4 regions of the Shewanella sp. SM55 genome follow, and region 4 is predicted to be linked to each of the others. Evidence: predicted binding sites of a transcription regulator. Region 4 holds the regulator's gene; each other region holds the start of a gene.
The links. Region 4 encodes sigma-54, which starts transcription at its own class of promoters, with help from an activator protein. Its sites were predicted from a motif close to GTTGGCACGNNNNTNGNNT; they were not measured.

Region 1: L5L91_RS02630 (BON domain-containing protein) is a predicted target of sigma-54. The motif match lies at 1,577-1,595, and genes of this name have one in related genera.
Region 2: L5L91_RS05535 (TorF family putative porin) is a predicted target of sigma-54. The motif match lies at 2,379-2,397, and genes of this name have one in related genera.
Region 3: norV (anaerobic nitric oxide reductase flavorubredoxin) is a predicted target of sigma-54. The motif match lies at 1,986-2,004, and genes of this name have one in related genera.

Annotation. Positions count from the first base shown of each region.
Region 1 covers NZ_JAKKRS010000001.1:600,896-605,112, forward strand. Annotated here, with positions in the region: gene L5L91_RS02620 (sigma-54 interaction domain-containing protein) at 1-652, opposite strand, end outside; gene L5L91_RS02625 (hypothetical protein) at 899-1,354, shown strand; gene L5L91_RS02630 (BON domain-containing protein) at 1,631-2,185, shown strand; gene L5L91_RS02635 (DUF3224 domain-containing protein) at 2,453-2,857, opposite strand; gene L5L91_RS02640 (hypothetical protein) at 2,987-3,763, opposite strand; gene L5L91_RS02645 (polysaccharide deacetylase family protein) at 3,977-4,217, opposite strand, start outside.
Region 2 covers NZ_JAKKRS010000003.1:34,037-38,253, reverse strand. Annotated here, with positions in the region: gene L5L91_RS05555 (DUF4240 domain-containing protein) at 1-384, opposite strand, end outside; gene L5L91_RS05550 (hypothetical protein) at 512-892, shown strand; gene L5L91_RS05545 (response regulator) at 975-1,772, shown strand; gene L5L91_RS05540 (HU family DNA-binding protein) at 1,932-2,204, shown strand; gene L5L91_RS05535 (TorF family putative porin) at 2,496-3,185, shown strand; gene rimK (30S ribosomal protein S6--L-glutamate ligase) at 3,245-4,150, opposite strand.
Region 3 covers NZ_JAKKRS010000008.1:216,945-221,161, reverse strand. Annotated here, with positions in the region: gene L5L91_RS12465 (TMEM165/GDT1 family protein) at 1-187, shown strand, start outside; gene norR (nitric oxide reductase transcriptional regulator NorR) at 238-1,845, opposite strand; gene norV (anaerobic nitric oxide reductase flavorubredoxin) at 2,072-3,601, shown strand; gene norW (NADH:flavorubredoxin reductase NorW) at 3,594-4,217, shown strand, end outside.
Region 4 covers NZ_JAKKRS010000015.1:13,785-18,001, forward strand. Annotated here, with positions in the region: gene rapZ (RNase adapter RapZ) at 1-775, opposite strand, end outside; gene ptsN (PTS IIA-like nitrogen regulatory protein PtsN) at 772-1,215, opposite strand; gene hpf (ribosome hibernation promoting factor) at 1,218-1,505, opposite strand; gene L5L91_RS17180 (RNA polymerase factor sigma-54) at 1,534-3,012, opposite strand; gene lptB (LPS export ABC transporter ATP-binding protein) at 3,120-3,851, opposite strand; gene lptA (lipopolysaccharide transport periplasmic protein LptA) at 3,848-4,217, opposite strand, start outside.

The sequences.
Region 1 (4,217 bases), on a different contig from region 4:
ATGCGCCTTTGACATGACCAAACAGCTCACTGTCGACCAATTCTGGGCTTAATGCACCACAGTTAATCGCAATAAAAGGCTCGTTCACCCTAGGGCTGGCAAGATGTATGGTATTAGCAACCAGTTCTTTCCCGACCCCACTTTCCCCAATAATCAGCACATTACTGCCTGTCGCAGAGACGCGACGAATTGTGCGATATAGCTTGTGCATAGGAGCTGATGAACCAACAAGCAAACCGTATTGGTCTAGCTCGCTAGCAAAAGGATGCTGTCGATTAGGCGATGATGCTAAATACTGTGCAAAATCAGCAAAAATTTCGCTGATTAGCGGCATATCGTAAGGTTTGCGAAAGTGGTAACCAGCAAAATGAGACATTAACTGATCAAGATTGGGGTTTGGCTGACCGTCGGAGAGAAAAATAAACTCAATATTTGACATGGCCGCATTATCCAGCAGCACAAGGTAATCTTCACGACTAAGACTGGATAACTCAATAATGGCAACATCGACGTGATTTGCCCCTAGCTGCTCTATCCAAGGCAAGTCATCGACACTGCGTAGCTTATTAAAGTCAGCAGCACCAGCAAGTTCGATGATTGCTTGCTCGGCGCTAACATCCTGCAAGTGATAAAAAAGTGTCAGTCGAGCCATGCGTATCTACTCCCTGTATGAAAAACTACTGTATGTCAGCCATGAAATTTTAACAACAGCAACGGTAATAGTTGCCGATGTTCTAAGATGATATCTCGATGAACTGAGAATATCAGTCTAAAAATCAGCCTGTTAAAATATCATTAAAAACGAGAACAGAATATGCATGGTAGCTGAACGAAACAAAATCAGTTTACCCAAGCAGTTAAACAATCTATGTCGAACACTGGCATTAGGAGGCCCATAATGAAGTCTAATGTTGTGCAACATCAGACTGATATCCGCGCCGATATCATGTTGATCGATGAAATCATCAAGCTGAATCAGGAAGGACTCACATTTTACAACCAAGCGAGGAGGTATGTCGAAGACTATAATCTTAAGCGTGTTTTTTCCGCCAAAGCTAACATCCATCAACGAATGTTAACTCGGTTTGAACAGCTGAGACGTTTGGCTGACGAGCCAATTAATGGCCTAAGTCACACCGTGCCCGTCACTTATACTCAAGCAACAGAATTGCTGCAACAGTGCCAAATTTCGCAGGCTATGACCGCCCTTGTCGATATAGAGCAGCAAGTGCTAATCCAAATAAAACAAGCAGTAAGGCAAGCGCATCAGCCACAACTTGCAAACCAACTTGCAGAGGGTGCCGCTTGGCTGCAAATGAGTTACGACGGTACGGGATCGCTCAATCACCATTAATTCCCTGTCGCTAAGTGAGCCATATTTAACCGACTCCCCTCCACTTTTACTACAGACATAATACCGCACTGATGAGTGCGGTTTTTTATGCTCGAATGATGGCTCAGCATGCCAGAAAAAATTACATTTTGTCGGTAAAAAAGACCGACCTAAAGGAAAATGCTAAGGTATAAAAACGCCAGATAAAACAATTAAAACATTAAAAATCATTAACTTAAAAACATTGGCACGATTGGCGCATTATCTAGCTTCGAGAAAACAACGGAGGATATGATTATGAAAACTACAACAGCATCAGTACTAGTGGCTTTACTTGTCGGTTCAATCAGTTTAAATGTGGCCGCCGCCCAAGATTGGAAAGGCGGAACCAAGGATGCGTGGATCGATGGTAAAGCAGAAACCACTTTACTGCTCAACACGAATCTCAATTCCTTCGACATCATTACAGATGTCAAAGATGGTAAAGTGACATTAACAGGTAAAGTGGAAAGCAGTGTGGATAAAGCCCTCGCCACAGAGCTCATCAAAAGCTTAGATGGAGTGAAAGATGTCGATAACCAACTCACTGTGATGAATGAAAAAGAAGGCACCAGTGAAGTTGTTGCCACCTTAACTGACTCTAAAGTTGCCACAGTCATCAAAACGCGTTTACTGTTTTCAACTGACGTATCCGGCACCCAAATTAATGTGGATGTTGCCAATGGCATAGTCACATTGAAAGGTGAAGTTGCCAGCGATGCAGAACGTCAACTAGCACTGAAAATTGCCGAAAATACCGACGATGTGAAAAAGGTCGTTGATAAAATTAAAGTTGTTAAAAAAGTGTCTTAACTCTCGCGACAACGGCATTTTTTAAATTAAACGTATTTTAAGTAACAGCACACAGATCTAGACTCAAGGTTCGATAGTGCTTTATGAAAAAAGAATCAAAAAAACCAGCCTCAGCTGGTTTTTTTATGCCCATTTTCAGACCCAATCGAAAAGACTTACTCGCTTAAATTAAGAAGGGTGAATTCAGATGACTCGAATGATCATAAAGGAGAAGAGTTACAGAAAACTGAGCTAAAACGCAGGTGTTATTCAAGCTTCAAAGTCAAACTAAGCTTCAAAGCCAAACTGGAATGCATAAAAATGTTGGCCATTCTCAATATTGATGGTCATAGTGCCAGTTAACCCCTGCAACTCCCCCGCCCCAGAATGGGGTACCACTTCTAAGATCAGACGATTTTGTCCATCGGTCATAATGCCAAAATGTTGTAATACAAAACTGCCCTGCTTACCGCACAAATTACCAACCACTTGTTCAATGGCCACATAGCCAGCTGAGCCCTTGACTGACGTCATAGCACTGAGCATTTCCCCTTTGCTGCGCCCCTCAAGCTCACCATAAAAGGTTTTATCTAAGCCCATACGTCCTAACGTCACACCACCAATGCCAGTAGCATAGGGGCTATCAGGAGTGAGCTTAACATCAAATTTCCCAGTGATTTTGCTAACTTGCATGACACTCTCCTTGTCGAAATCTTATGCTGACCTATTACCTGCTAACGCTTGCTACTGAAGCAAACATCACCCACTTACCGAAAAACAACTTAGCATAAGCCTGCGCAGATCCATAATGGCATTTACACGCTACTTATGTAGGCTGGTCTCACTCACTATCATCTCTATGGTTTTGACTATTTCAGGGCTTTCAGACATGGGTTGGTCAGACGCTCTATCGCGATAAGTCACAGCAATTTTGAATGGGGCTTCGAAAGGATAAACAGGTTCAATACTATCCACCTCGATTCGATCGCCAAGCATGACACTGCCTAAGTGTTTCAAGCTATTGTGTTTAAAATCCAGATTAAACAATCCAAGATACCAAAATATGCCTGAACCTTGAGTCGTCACAATAAAGGGCGCCACAAAGGGCATAGTTTGCATTTTAGGATCATCTTGAATCGGTGCGTCACTTTGGGTGTCCGGCTCTAGAGCGGGATCGAAATTTAACGGTGTAATGCGTAAGTAATCAAGTAATGCTCGACCTTTTACCTCACCATCTTGGTAGTCGCCCATAGCAAACTCTGTTTGTTTGATCTTAATAAAATGAGTCAGTGCAACGGACTTGCCGCCCTCAGGCAGCGTTATTTCAACAGGATTGGCGGTATTTAAGCTAAAGAGTTTGAGCATCACTTCCGATGCATTCGCCACAGGCTTTACCTCAAAAGGTGTCACAGTTTCGATCTCATTCGCCTGAGCCTGAGTTTTTTCATGCGCCATGGCTTCATCGTATTGCATGACCTTACCATCTTCCATCACCATATAAATATCATCATTGGTCATGTTGAAACGGTAAATACCCGCAGCAAGTAAGGCTAATACCACTAAGGTTGCCGCTATGGTTAATTTTACAAACGTACTCATCTTCTCTCCCCAATCGCGCTCGTTATGCGCTACTTTTCTAACACCGATAAACTTCAAATCAATGTCGGAGCAGTATTACAGATACTGAGTTAAAGCGAAGTGGGTAAAGTGTAAAAAATGCCGCTATTTTGAATTTTGTCAGGCTAAGTTCAGCAACATGCCTTTTACTCGACCAATATGATGGGCTGAGTAAATACTCAGCCCAATACATCACTACTTTTCGTTTTTCCACAAGGCTGGGGTTTGGCTTGGTTGCCAATTGCTTTGGGAGAAATGCGCTTGCACTAAGGAATAGATTTTATCTTGATAGGACACAAACTCAGGTAGTTGATAATTATGCTGTTCCTGCCAAGCAGGGGCATAGTTATCTAGCGTATCAAAACGATATCCTTGACGTTGAGCTTCTTCAACAAAACGCTTAATTTTAGGCAAGTTGATGGTTGCACCTTGTCCT
Region 2 (4,217 bases), on a different contig from region 4:
ATCTTCGTATAATTGCCCTGCGATAAGGTCGTATTCATCTACAAAAGGGTAAGCATAGGCATCTCGCTCTGGCCAAGCGACTAAACGTGCTAGGGTGTCAGGCTGATTAACCACACCTTCGAAAATTTCTTTACCAAGTGAAATCAAAAAACACCTAAACTCGGCAAAAGCATATTCAGAATCACAACCCGTAATAATGTAAGCCGCCCCCCAAACAGACCACAGATAACTACGGCGCATCTGCTGACCAAACATTTTATCGAAAGCTTTTAACTCTTCATTACTCAATTCGGCAAGTTTCTGCTTCAGTGCTTGAGTCAAAGACTCCTGTGATTGCGCCGCTTCTGTTCGCGTGACTAAACCCCAAAACTCAACTTCTGTCATAAACGTCACCTATTAGAGCCTCTAGCAAAAAGGCATATTCTACACGATATTACGGTTATACTGGACTCGGATTAGGGCATTTCCTACACTTGCTCATCTTCTTTGCTACTGGTGTGCACTTCAATCTATGCCTAAACGTCTTATACTACTGATCACGTTATATTGCCTCTTCAGCATTGCTGCACTTTGGCGTACTGTGATGACTCAATCCCTTGATGTATTCACCCTAGGTGTCCTCCCCGTGCTCGTTGGCATACTCATACGCGCGCCGTGGTCTAGCTTAGTGTTGAAAATTTATATTGGCATGCAAACCTTAGGATTCTCGGCACTGGGGATTACAGCAATTATTGCCTATCGCATTACCCCTGAGGATGTAAAAGTGGTTGTTTCTGGCCACAACATTCCTATGTTGCCACTCACAGTGAGCATTATTGTTATTTTACTCGTGCAGTATTGGATCGCATTTTCTAAGGTCACGAGACACTATTTGACCCGCCAAACTCAGTAATGGACTTTGTTGCTAAGCTGTTATCAATAGCGTAGCTTAGCGACCCAGTAAAATACTTACGACTCTTAACTTGAAGTAGACTATGAGCCATTTATCGCCCAGCGAACTTTCCATTCTTTTAGTAGAACCTTCAGAGACACAGCGTCGAATTATTATTCAGCGCTTACAACAAGAAGGCATTCTCAGCATTCAAACCGCAGAAAACATAGAAGCGGCTAAAGATATTATTGCTCGCCATAAACCTGACCTTATTGCGAGCGCCATGCATTTCGATGATGGCACTGCCATCGATCTCTTGGGCTACTTAAGGGCCAACGCTGACTGCAAAGATATCCAATTTATGCTGGTCTCGAGTGAGTGCCGCCGTGAGCAACTTGAAATATTCCGCCAATCGGGTGTAGTAGCGATTCTACCTAAACCCTTCAGTGCCGACCATTTAGGTACAGCATTGAATGCCACGATTGATTTACTCAGCCACGATGAACTCGACCTGAGTAATTTCGATGTACAAGATGTACGTGTATTAGTGGTCGATGATAGCCGTATGGCAAGAAACGTCATTAAACGTACGATTGGTAACTTAGGGATGAAGCTGATTACCGAGGCCGAGGATGGTGCGCAAGCCATAGCGTTAATGAAACACAATATGTTCGACTTAGTGATCACTGATTACAATATGCCGAGTGTAGATGGGCTAGCTTTGACACAATTTATCCGCAATGAAAGCCAACAATCACACATTCCCATCTTGATGGTGTCTTCCGAAGCCAACGATACCCACCTCAGCAATGTGTCCCAAGCGGGTGTAAATGCCTTATGTGACAAACCCTTTGAACCCAAACTTGTTAAAAAATTACTCTATCAACTGTTAGAAGAATAAAACCAGAATAAAACTTAAATCACGAACTGAGTAAATATTCTGCGCTTTACTGAACATCCTGTTGCACGCTAGACGCAAAAGGCTTTCCAAGTGCTAAACCTTATGGCATGTTAGGCACGCTTATTTCAAATAAATCTACGGAAAGAAGAGACAATAAAAATGAACAAAACTGAACTAATCGCCAAAATTGCAGAAAATGCCGATCTAACGAAAGTAGAAGCAGCACGCGCATTGAAGTCTTTTGAAGCAGCTATTACCGAATCAATGAAAAATGGTGACAAAATCTCCATCGTAGGTTTCGGTTCTTTTGAAACAGCGACTCGTGCCGCTCGCACTGGCCGTAATCCACAAACGGGTAAAGAAATTCAAATTGCTGAAGCGACAGTGCCGAAGTTTAAAGCGGGTAAAACCCTACGTGACAGCGTAAACTAAGTTATAAAATTCAATACAACGCCTCCATTGTGAGGCGTTTTTTTTGCCCAATCCCAGTGAAGCACTGAATGTTTTTTGCACAACAAAAGTGCGCCTCTGCCCCACAAACTGGCAAATAAAAACATTTCATTAACATTTAGAGTTCTAATACCTTGTTTTACATGGCATTGTAATAGTGGCATGTGATTAGCAAATCCTTCCTTAGAAAAAAACCAAGATGCACTAATGACCACAGCTGACTTTGAGTGTGCCAATGGTGAATCGATAAATAAGTCAATCGAGGGGATGAGCATGAAGAAATCACTGTACAGCGTTTTGGCCTTATCGACGGGAATGTTACTGGCAGGCAACGCCTTTGCAGCCGTATCAGGCAACATTGGCGGTACCTCTAATTATCTATGGCGCGGTGCGACCCAAACTAAAGATGCGGTCGCAATCCAAGGTGGCCTTGACTACAGCCACGATTCTGGATTTTATGCGGGAACTTGGGCATCGAATGTGGATTTTGGTGATGATACTAGCTACGAGCTTGATCTATATGCAGGTTATGGCGGCAGTATTACCGAAGACATCAGCTACGACTTTGGCTATCTCTACTACGCCTATCCAGACGCGCCGGGCAGTATTGATTTTGGTGAGCTCCATGCTGCTGTCACGTGGAAATGGCTCGAACTAGCTTACTCCCAAGTCATCAATGCCGGTGACGATCTGGCCGCCGATCCTTTAGATAATAAAGATCTCAGTTATCTTGCCGCGACGGTATCCGTTCCTCTCACTGAAAAGCTGAGTTTATCAGTGCACTATGGTTACTCAAACGGTGATGTCGTCCAATCTTGGTTTGGCGAAGATAATTATGCCGACTATAACGTGACTCTCAGCGCAGATACCAGTATAGGCACAGTGTCATTTATGGTCTCTGATACCGATCTCACCGATGATGCCAAACTAGTACTCGGATATTCCTACAGTTTTGATCTATAGGCTCTAAGCATAACAAAACGCCACCTTAAAAAGTGGCGTCGTTTTATCACCATCACCTACTAGGCAATAATTGACCGGTTTGTTTTACGGGCCGCAACCATTTTCTCAATATATTCAACAATGGGCTCAGTCACTGAAATCCCTGTTGTTTGCTCAATCCCTTCAATGCCTGGCGCCGAATTAACCTCAAGGATCAGTGGGCCACGGTTAGAACGTAAAATATCTACTCCCGCGACAACCAATCCCATCGCCTTCACAGCGGCAATAGCCATTTTACGCTCAACAGAGGTGATTTTTACCACCTCACCACAACCACCTAAATGCAGATTTGAGCGGAAATCACCCTCGGGACCTTGACGCTTCATCGAAGCAACAACCTTGTCACCGACAACAAAACAACGAATATCACTACCATTGGATTCTTTAATGTATTCCTGTACTAAGATATTCGCTTTGAGCCCCAAGAATGCTTCAATCACGCTCTCAGCAGCCGTTTTAGTTTCAGCGAGTACGACACCAATCCCTTGAGTGCCTTCGAGTAATTTAATGACTAACGGAGCGCCGCCCACCATATTGATGAGATCTGGGATATCATTTGGCTTATTGGCAAAACCCGTCACTGGCATGCCAATCCCTTTGCGGGAAAGTAGTTGCAGTGCCCGCAATTTGTCCCGCGAACGCGCAATGGAGATTGAATCATTCGCGGCATATACGCCCATCATTTCAAACTGACGAACAACGGCACAACCATAAAAAGTCACGCTAGCATGAATACGCGGAATGATGGCATCAAACCCAACTAATTCAGTACCTTCATAATGAATGCTAGGTTTAATAGAATTAATATTCATGTAGCAATTCAGCGTATTGATCACGACTGCTTCATGTCCACGACTTTGGCAAGCCGCGACTAAGCGTTGTGTTGAATACAACTGGGGGAATTGGGATAAAATACCTATTTTCATTGCTGAGTGACCAACTTAAGCATGAGTGAATAAACCGTTCTGCGGCACCAAAAGCACAGCGACAGAA
Region 3 (4,217 bases), on a different contig from region 4:
GGTATTAGCCGCAAAATACGATTCATTAACTATGGTGGTTGCAGGCACAACCTTAGGCATGCTGCTTGCTAACGTACCCGTAGTGATCGCAGGCCACTTCAGCGCCGAAAAATTACCTATGTTGTGGATACACCGTGGCTGCGCGGTATTGTTCGCACTCTTAGGCGTAGCAACACTGTTCTTCTAAGAATCGAGGCTGTGGTTTTGCTGCAGAATAAAATTTCTTCACGCAATATTTTATTCTTTTAAACCTAACCGTTTTGCAAGTCGGTGCAAATTACCTGTATCGATTTGCAATATTCTTGCACACGCAGCCCAATTTTGTTGATTCGCGGCTAAAACTTGACGAATAAGTTGACGCTGATATCTCTCAGTCGCCGCCTTAAGCCCCAGTATAACACTGGAATTATCTTGCGATTGTCGCTCACGACAGGCCGACTCAGACCTAAATGCTAATTCACTGGCTGGCGTTGCGGCATCTGATGGCCTATCTTCGTCGACTGTTCTGTGTGCTTGATTCATCAAAGAATCGAGCTGAAAATGTTTATCACTTAAGCTGATGTAAGCCGTTTTTAGCTCGGCTTTCGCCAACACCGCAGCCCTGTGTATCGCATGCTCTAGCTCACGCACATTACCCGGCCATGTGTATTGCTCTAATAACTGCTGCGCTGCGGGTGTGATATTGATATGGGTGAGTCCTAACTTCGCTTTACAACGTTCAAGAAAAAAACCTGTCAGCATAACAATATCTTGCCCACGCTCTCTTAATGGTGCTACGTGGATAGGAAATACGCTCAACCTATGGTAAAGATCGAAACGAAAGCGCCCTTCCGTTGCCTCTTGGTGCAGAATTCGATTAGTGGCAGCAATAATCCGAGTATTAACTTTTAGGCTCTTATCACTGCCCACTCGCTGTAATTCACCGTATTGTAAAACCCTCAATAACTTAGCTTGCAGCCCCAAGGGAAGCTCCCCGATTTCATCTAAAAACAAGGTCCCCTTGTCAGCGAGTTCAAACTTGCCTTGCCTATGACTGATTGCCCCCGTAAATGCCCCTTTTACATGCCCAAATAACTCGCTTTCGGCGACGGACTCCGGCAATGCAGCGCAGTTCAAATAGATAAGTGATTTATCGGCTCTGGTCGATTGATTATGTATCGCCGCGGCCACTAACTCCTTACCCACACCGGTTTCGCCGGTAATTAATACCGATAAGTCAGTGCCTGCCACGGCACTTATCTGCTGCTTTAGCGATTGGATCTGTGTGGATTGCCCTATGATCTCCTGCTGACTAGCAGGACGATTGAGCACCTCAGTGCCATTGGAAACTTCAACAACTTGGGATTCTAGCTGTTGCATCAATAACGCAGTATTAAGACTGGCTGCGGCCAGTGCGCTGATCACACGCAACTCGCTATCACTAAAACCATCAAACTGATGAGGGTTGAAACCATCAATGGTGAGCGCCCCAATTAAGCGATCGTTCGCGATTAGTGGTAAACCAATGCAAGCATGTACATGTAAGTTCGCACTATGATGTGGAATTAAACCATCATACGGATCGGGAAGTTCACTGTCGGCAGGGAAACGAACCACATCGCCAGCACGGGCGATAGCCTCTAATCTCGGATGCTCACTAATTTGAAAGCGCCGCCCTAACACTTCGGCAAAGAGCCCATCTATCGCCAAGGGGACAAATTGCTGCTCCCGAAATGCCAATAATGCCGCAGCATCACAATTGACACGCCGCCTGACCACTGCCAACAAACGCTCAAATCTGTCTTGCGTCGACACGCCGACAGTTAAATCTAAGGCTAACTGAGTTAAATCAGCATGGGCACTCATAGCACATCCACAGTCAAATAAAGTCATATTGACAACAGTGTAATGTCAATTTGACCAATATCAAATTGTCATTATGACACCAACAAGTGATTTCAAATGTTGAAATACGTTAATACCAATAAAAATCAACGCCTTACAATGTTGGCATAGTGAGTGCAATAAGAGATTTAACTAAATAAGCAAGATTTACGTAGCGCATTCATTATTAATTATCACAGGTGTATTTATGACTATTCATGTAAAAAACAATATCCACTGGGTGGGTCAACGCGATTGGGAAGTGCAAGATTTTCATGGTACTGAGTACAAAATAACTAAAGGCACAAGCTACAATAGCTACCTTATCCGTGAAGAAAAAACCGTGTTAATTGATACAGTTGATCATCGTTTTAGCCAGCAATTCTTACAAAATCTTGAAGCTGAAATTAATTTAACCGACATAGACTATATTGTGATGAACCATGCAGAGGAAGACCACTCAGGCGCCCTGACTGCATTAATGGCCAAAATTCCTAACACTCCAATTTACTGCAGTGAAAATGCGGTCGACTCCATTGTAGGACATCACCACCACCCAGAATGGAATTTCATTACCGTAAAGACAGGGGATAGTTTAGCGATAGGCAATGGTAAGCAACTGATATTTATCGAAGCACCTATGTTGCATTGGCCAGATAGCATGATGACATACCTCACCGAAGATGCGGTTTTATTCAGTAACGATGCCTTTGGCCAACACTATTGCGACGAACATTTATTCAATGATGAGGTTGATCAAAATGAATTAATGGAACAATGCCTACGGTACTACTCAAACATTTTAACGCCCTTTAGCAGCCTAGTGACGGCTAAAATTCACGAAGTATTAAGCTTTAATTTACCTGTAGATATGATCGCAACTTCACACGGCATTGTGTGGCGTGATAATCCTGCCCAAATTATTCACCAATATTTAGCTTGGGCCGACGCTTATCAAGAAGACCGCATCACGATTTTCTACGACTCTATGTCCAATAATACTCGCATGATGGCCGACGGTATTGCTCAAGGTATTCATGATGTTGACCCCAATGTAGCAGTAAAAGTGTATAACGTCGCACGTCATGATAAAAACGAAATCCTTGCACAGGCATTTAGGTCAAAAGGTATTTTAGTCGGCTCATCCACCATGAATAATGTGATGATGCCTAAAATTGCCGCCATGCTTGAAGAAATCACGGGCCTGCGTTTTCGCAATAAAAAGGCGGCAGCTTTTGGTAGTTATGGCTGGAATGGCGGCGCAGTCGATAGAATTCACACTCGTTTGATGGATGCTGGTTTTGAAACCTCGGTGGGATTAAAAGTCAAATGGCGTCCCGATCGAGATGCGATGCAAGAATGCCGTCAGCACGGCCAGCGAATCGCGCGAGAATGGGCATTGCGGCCCCTTGATAGCGCGAATAGTCGCTCTATCATTAATCAAGTCATGTCAAAACCTAGCCAAGCCACCACGGCCAGTCAAACAGCTGAAAACACTGCTACTAATAACGTCCCTGTGACGGCACCGATTGCAACAAACGCGTGCGAATTAAATGATACACAATCAATGATTTGCACCGTTTGCCAATGGGTTTACGACCCTGAAAAAGGAGAACCTAATCAAGATGTCATTGCTGGCACACCTTGGACTCAAGTGGCCGAAGACTTCCTCTGTCCCGAATGTGGCCTAGGTAAAAGCGTTTTCGCTGTCATAAAAAATGAGGTGACTAATGCCTAAGCCAATCGTCATTATCGGCAGTGGATTCGCGGCATATCAGCTAGTCAAAACACTGCGACGTTTAAACCGCGAACAACCGATTACAGTTATCACAGCCGACTCTGGTGACGAATACCATAAACCAGATTTAAGCCATGTGTTTAGCCTTAAAAAAATGGCGTCAGACCTCATAAAATTGACCGCGACTGAATTTGCACATGAGCAACAAATTGATGTAATAAATCACTGTGAAGTCATAAAAATAGATAAAGTTCGTCAGGTAGTCTGTTGCCATCAAGGACGCGAAATTGCGTACAAAAAATTAGTGCTTGCCACGGGTGCACGGCCCTTTATTCCACCTATAGAGGGAGATGGCGTCGATATCATCCACACAGTTAACAGCTTAATAGAATATCAGGCCTGCGAAGCAGACATCCATGGCGCGAGGAGAGTACTGGTTATCGGTGCTGGTTTGGTCGGAGTTGAACTGGCAATGGACTTAGCAACTGCAGGTAAGCAAGTGTTTTTGGTCGATCCACAAGCGAGCTTAATGCCGAATATGCTACCCGAAATGTTAAACCACAAACTGACCGCTGTACTAAAGCAGCATAACGTCACAGTGCAATTGCAAACCCGA
Region 4 (4,217 bases):
CTGCGACGTAAACCGATCTGTGCTGTCCACCTGTGCAGCCAATGGCTACCGTTAAATAACTGCGATTGTTACGCTCGAGGTGCGGCAGCCAAGTCTCCAGTAAATTTTCGATTTGCCAGATGAACTTATTAACCAGTGGTTGACGATTTAAGAACTCAGCTACGGGTTCATCTAAGCCAGTCAATGGCCGCAGCGCCAACTCCCAGTGGGGATTGGGCAGGAAGCGCACATCGAACATAAAGTCGGCTTCGGTGGGCATTCCGTGCTTAAAGCCAAAGGACTCGAAGTTGATCACGAGTTCTTTATCGACACTACCAAGGAGAATTTGTCTGACTTGGTCGCTTAAATCATAGATATTCAAATTCGACGTATCTATGTAGTGATCGACCAGTTTTGACATAGGCTCGAGCAGTTTCCCCTCCAGCTTTATCGCTTCTTGCAAAGAGACTCGGCTCTTCGACAAAGGATGCAAACGGCGGGTTTCGCTGTAACGCTTGAGCAGAATTTTATCGCTGGAGTTAAGGAAGAAGCTCGTTAACTCAGTATCTGGAGGTAGGCTAGCGAGTTGTTTTACTAAGACCTTATCCTGCTCAGGCATGTTACGCACGTCGACACTGATGGCGACGAGATCGTTACTGCCTTTGAGTTGCTCAAGCAAACTGCCAATCAATGGCAAGGGAAGGTTATCGACACAATAATAGCCGAGATCTTCGAGTACCCTAAGGGCGACAGATTTGCCTGAGCCTGAGCGGCCCGACACTATGACCAGTTTCATCCAGTGATTACCTGATAGAGTTCCGTTTCATCATGCGTCTTGCGTAATTGCTTTAATATTTGCTTGTCGCTCAGCTTTTCGGCCATGCAAGACAAGGTACTTAAGTGCTGCTGACATTGGTCTGCAGGCACCAGTAGTGCAAATAAAATATCAACAGGTTGCTTATCGATAGCATCAAATGCTATCGGCTCTTCACACTTAATTAGTATGGCAATGGGCTGATCTATATCGGCTAGTCGACCATGTGGAATGGCGATGCCGTTACCTATACCTGTGCTTCCCATCTTTTCGCGCGCCACTAGGCTTTCGAATATCTCTTGAGATGAGAGGGTCGGGTACTGGGCAGCGACTAAGTCGCTGATGAGTTCCAGTACCTTTTTCTTGCTGCCCGGAGTGGCGCAGGTAGTGCACTCCGGCCGCAGTATGGTACAAAGTTCCATTATTAGTGTTTTGTTAACTTCTCTTTGTGTTTAATAACCTGACGGTCAAGCTTGTCAATCAGGGCGTCTATAGCGGCATACATGTCAGCATGCTCTGAAGTAGCAAAAACTTCACCACCTATGAGGTTTATTCTCGCTTCGGCAATCTGTTGCATTTTCTCAACATTGAGCACAACGTGCACATTATTGATCTGTTCGAAATGGCGTTCAAGTTTTGAAAACTTTTCTTCTACATATGCACGTAACGATTCGGTAATTTCGACATGGTGTCCACTTAGGTTTATTTGCATAGAAACGTCCTCCGATATCCACTGTAGGTTATAAACTTTTACGCTGATTAGAAGGTGGAATAAGCATAGCCTCTCGGTACTTCGCAATGGTTCTGCGGGCTACGTTGATCCCTTGTTCTGCCAGAAGTTGTGCCATCTTACTATCGCTTAATGGTTTTTTCTGGTTTTCCGCTGCCACCAGTTTCTTTATAAAGGCTCTGATTGCTGTGGATGAGCACTCACCACCATCGTCAGTACCGACGTGGCTAGAGAAGAAGTATTTTAGTTCAAAAAGTCCCTTAGGGGTATGCATGTATTTTTGAGTTGTGACCCGTGAGATGGTGGACTCATGCATTTCTACCGCTTCGGCAATATCGTTAAGCACCATAGGCTTCATGGCTTCTTCACCATACTCAAAGAAACCTTGCTGATATTGCACTATGCAATTAGCAACTTTAAGCAAAGTATCGTTACGGCTTTCTAAGCTCTTAATAAACCATTTAGCCTCTTGCAGATGGCCGCGAATAAATTGGCTATCGGCTTGGTTTTTGGTACTGCGTGCCATAGAAGCATAATGTTGATTTACATTGATTTTTGGCATGCAGTCAGGATTAAGCTCAACGACCCAGCGGCCATTTTTCTTCGACACAGACACATCTGGGATAACGTATTCGTCATTATTGGGCGTGATCAACAAACCTGGGCGAGGATTGAGGGTTTGGATAAGTGCTATACCATCCCTTAATTCATCTTCTTTTAATTTAGTCTTACGCATCAATAACCTAAAATCACGGGCGGCGATCAGATCTAAATGATCTTTGATCAGCATACGGGCGTTTTCTAGGTTGGGAGTATCAGCGGCGAAATGCGACAGTTGGATCAGCAGGCATTCACTTAAATCGCGGGCGGCAACGCCTATGGGATCAAAATGCTGAATACGCTTGAGTACGGCTTCGACTTCGTCAAGCTCAACTTCAGGATTGCCCATGGCTTCGAGAATTTCTTCAGTGCTTTGGGTGAGATAGCCCTGATCGTCGATGGCATCAATAATGGCGGTGGCAATGGCTAAATCGGTTTCAGAAAACGGCGTGAGGTTTTTTTGCCATTCTAAGTGTTCGTACAAACCTTCACTGGTCTCGCCTTGGAAGGGCATATCGTCTTCACGACTGCCGCCGGGGCCTGAGTTTGGGGAGGCGGTAAACACTTCATCCCATGTGGTGTCCATGGGGAGCTCATCGGGCATGGATTCTTTGGTTAGCGACTCTGCCGTATCTATGGTGGAGCTGTCTTTTTCTGGTGGCAGAGTGCTAGATTCACTGAAATCCGTATCGGATAGCGTTTGGTTTACAGGGGTTTTAGTGGCGTCGAATTGATCCTCTTCCAGCTCGAGAAGGGGATTAGAATCTAATGCTTGCTGGATCTCTTGCTGCAGTTCTAATGACGACAGTTGCAACAGACGTATAGCCTGTTGTAGTTGTGGCGTCATGGTTAACTGTTGACCCAGTTTGAGCTGGAGTGACGCTTTCATGTTACCGCTGATCCCTACGTTATTATTGTTGGATGAGGTCGCTTATTATCATTTTGAGTGAAGCCCAATGGCGGTATAAATTGCCTCCATTGGCTTCGCTCGATTAACTATAGCCTGAATTGTTCACCTAAGTACACAGCCCTAACTTGCTGATTGTCTAAGATCTCTGCTGGAGTTCCTTCGGCAATCAGGTTTCCGTGACTCACAATATAAGCATGTTCACATACATCTAATGTCTCGCGGACATTATGGTCTGTGATCAGTACGCCAAGGCCGCGACTTTTGAGTTGTTCGATAATCTTCTTGATGTCGATAACCGAAATAGGATCGACGCCGGCAAACGGTTCATCGAGCAAAATGAACTTAGGATTAGCGGCTAAAGCCCGCGCAATTTCGACGCGACGACGTTCGCCACCCGACAATGACATGCCTTGGCTGTCACGGATGTGGGTGATATGAAACTCTTCGAGCAGATGTTCTAGTTCTTCTTCTCGTTCTTCGTTTTTAAGTTCTTTACGAGTTTGCAGTACGGCCATGATGTTGTCATGAACAGTTAGCTTACGAAAGATACTGGCTTCCTGCGGTAAGTAACCTATGCCTTTGCGGGCACGCAGATGCATAGGATCTGCGGTTAAATCATCATCGTCGATAAAGATATGCCCCTTATCGCTCTTCACTAGCCCGACAACCATGTAAAAGGTCGTGGTTTTACCGGCACCGTTTGGACCGAGTAGGCCAACGACTTGACCGGTTTTTACCGTCAGACTGACGTCTTTAACCACTTGGCGACTCTTGTAACTTTTTGCCAGATTTTGTGCTCTTAAGGTGATTTGGGTCATTTAGAGTCCTGCTTTTTTACAGGTTTATCCGCTGGAGCATCTGATTTAGCATCATCTTGATAGTTTTCTGGCTGAATAATAGTGATCACGCGATCGTCACCACTGCCAGTACTCTCGGCCATCAATTTCTGTTGAATCATGTTATAGCGGATTAAATTGCCTGTAACTTGGCTACCCGCTTGATCTAATGACGCCATACCTTTCAGAGTTAAGGTGCGGCTTGCCATATCGTAACGAATTTCTTTCGCGCTCGCCGATGCAGGACGGCCATCGTCTAATATCTGGCTATACGTAGCAGGGTTGCCTGTGGCGACTAAAGTTTTGCTATTTTCACCTTCAGCGGAAAATGCACGCAGTTCATTTGCT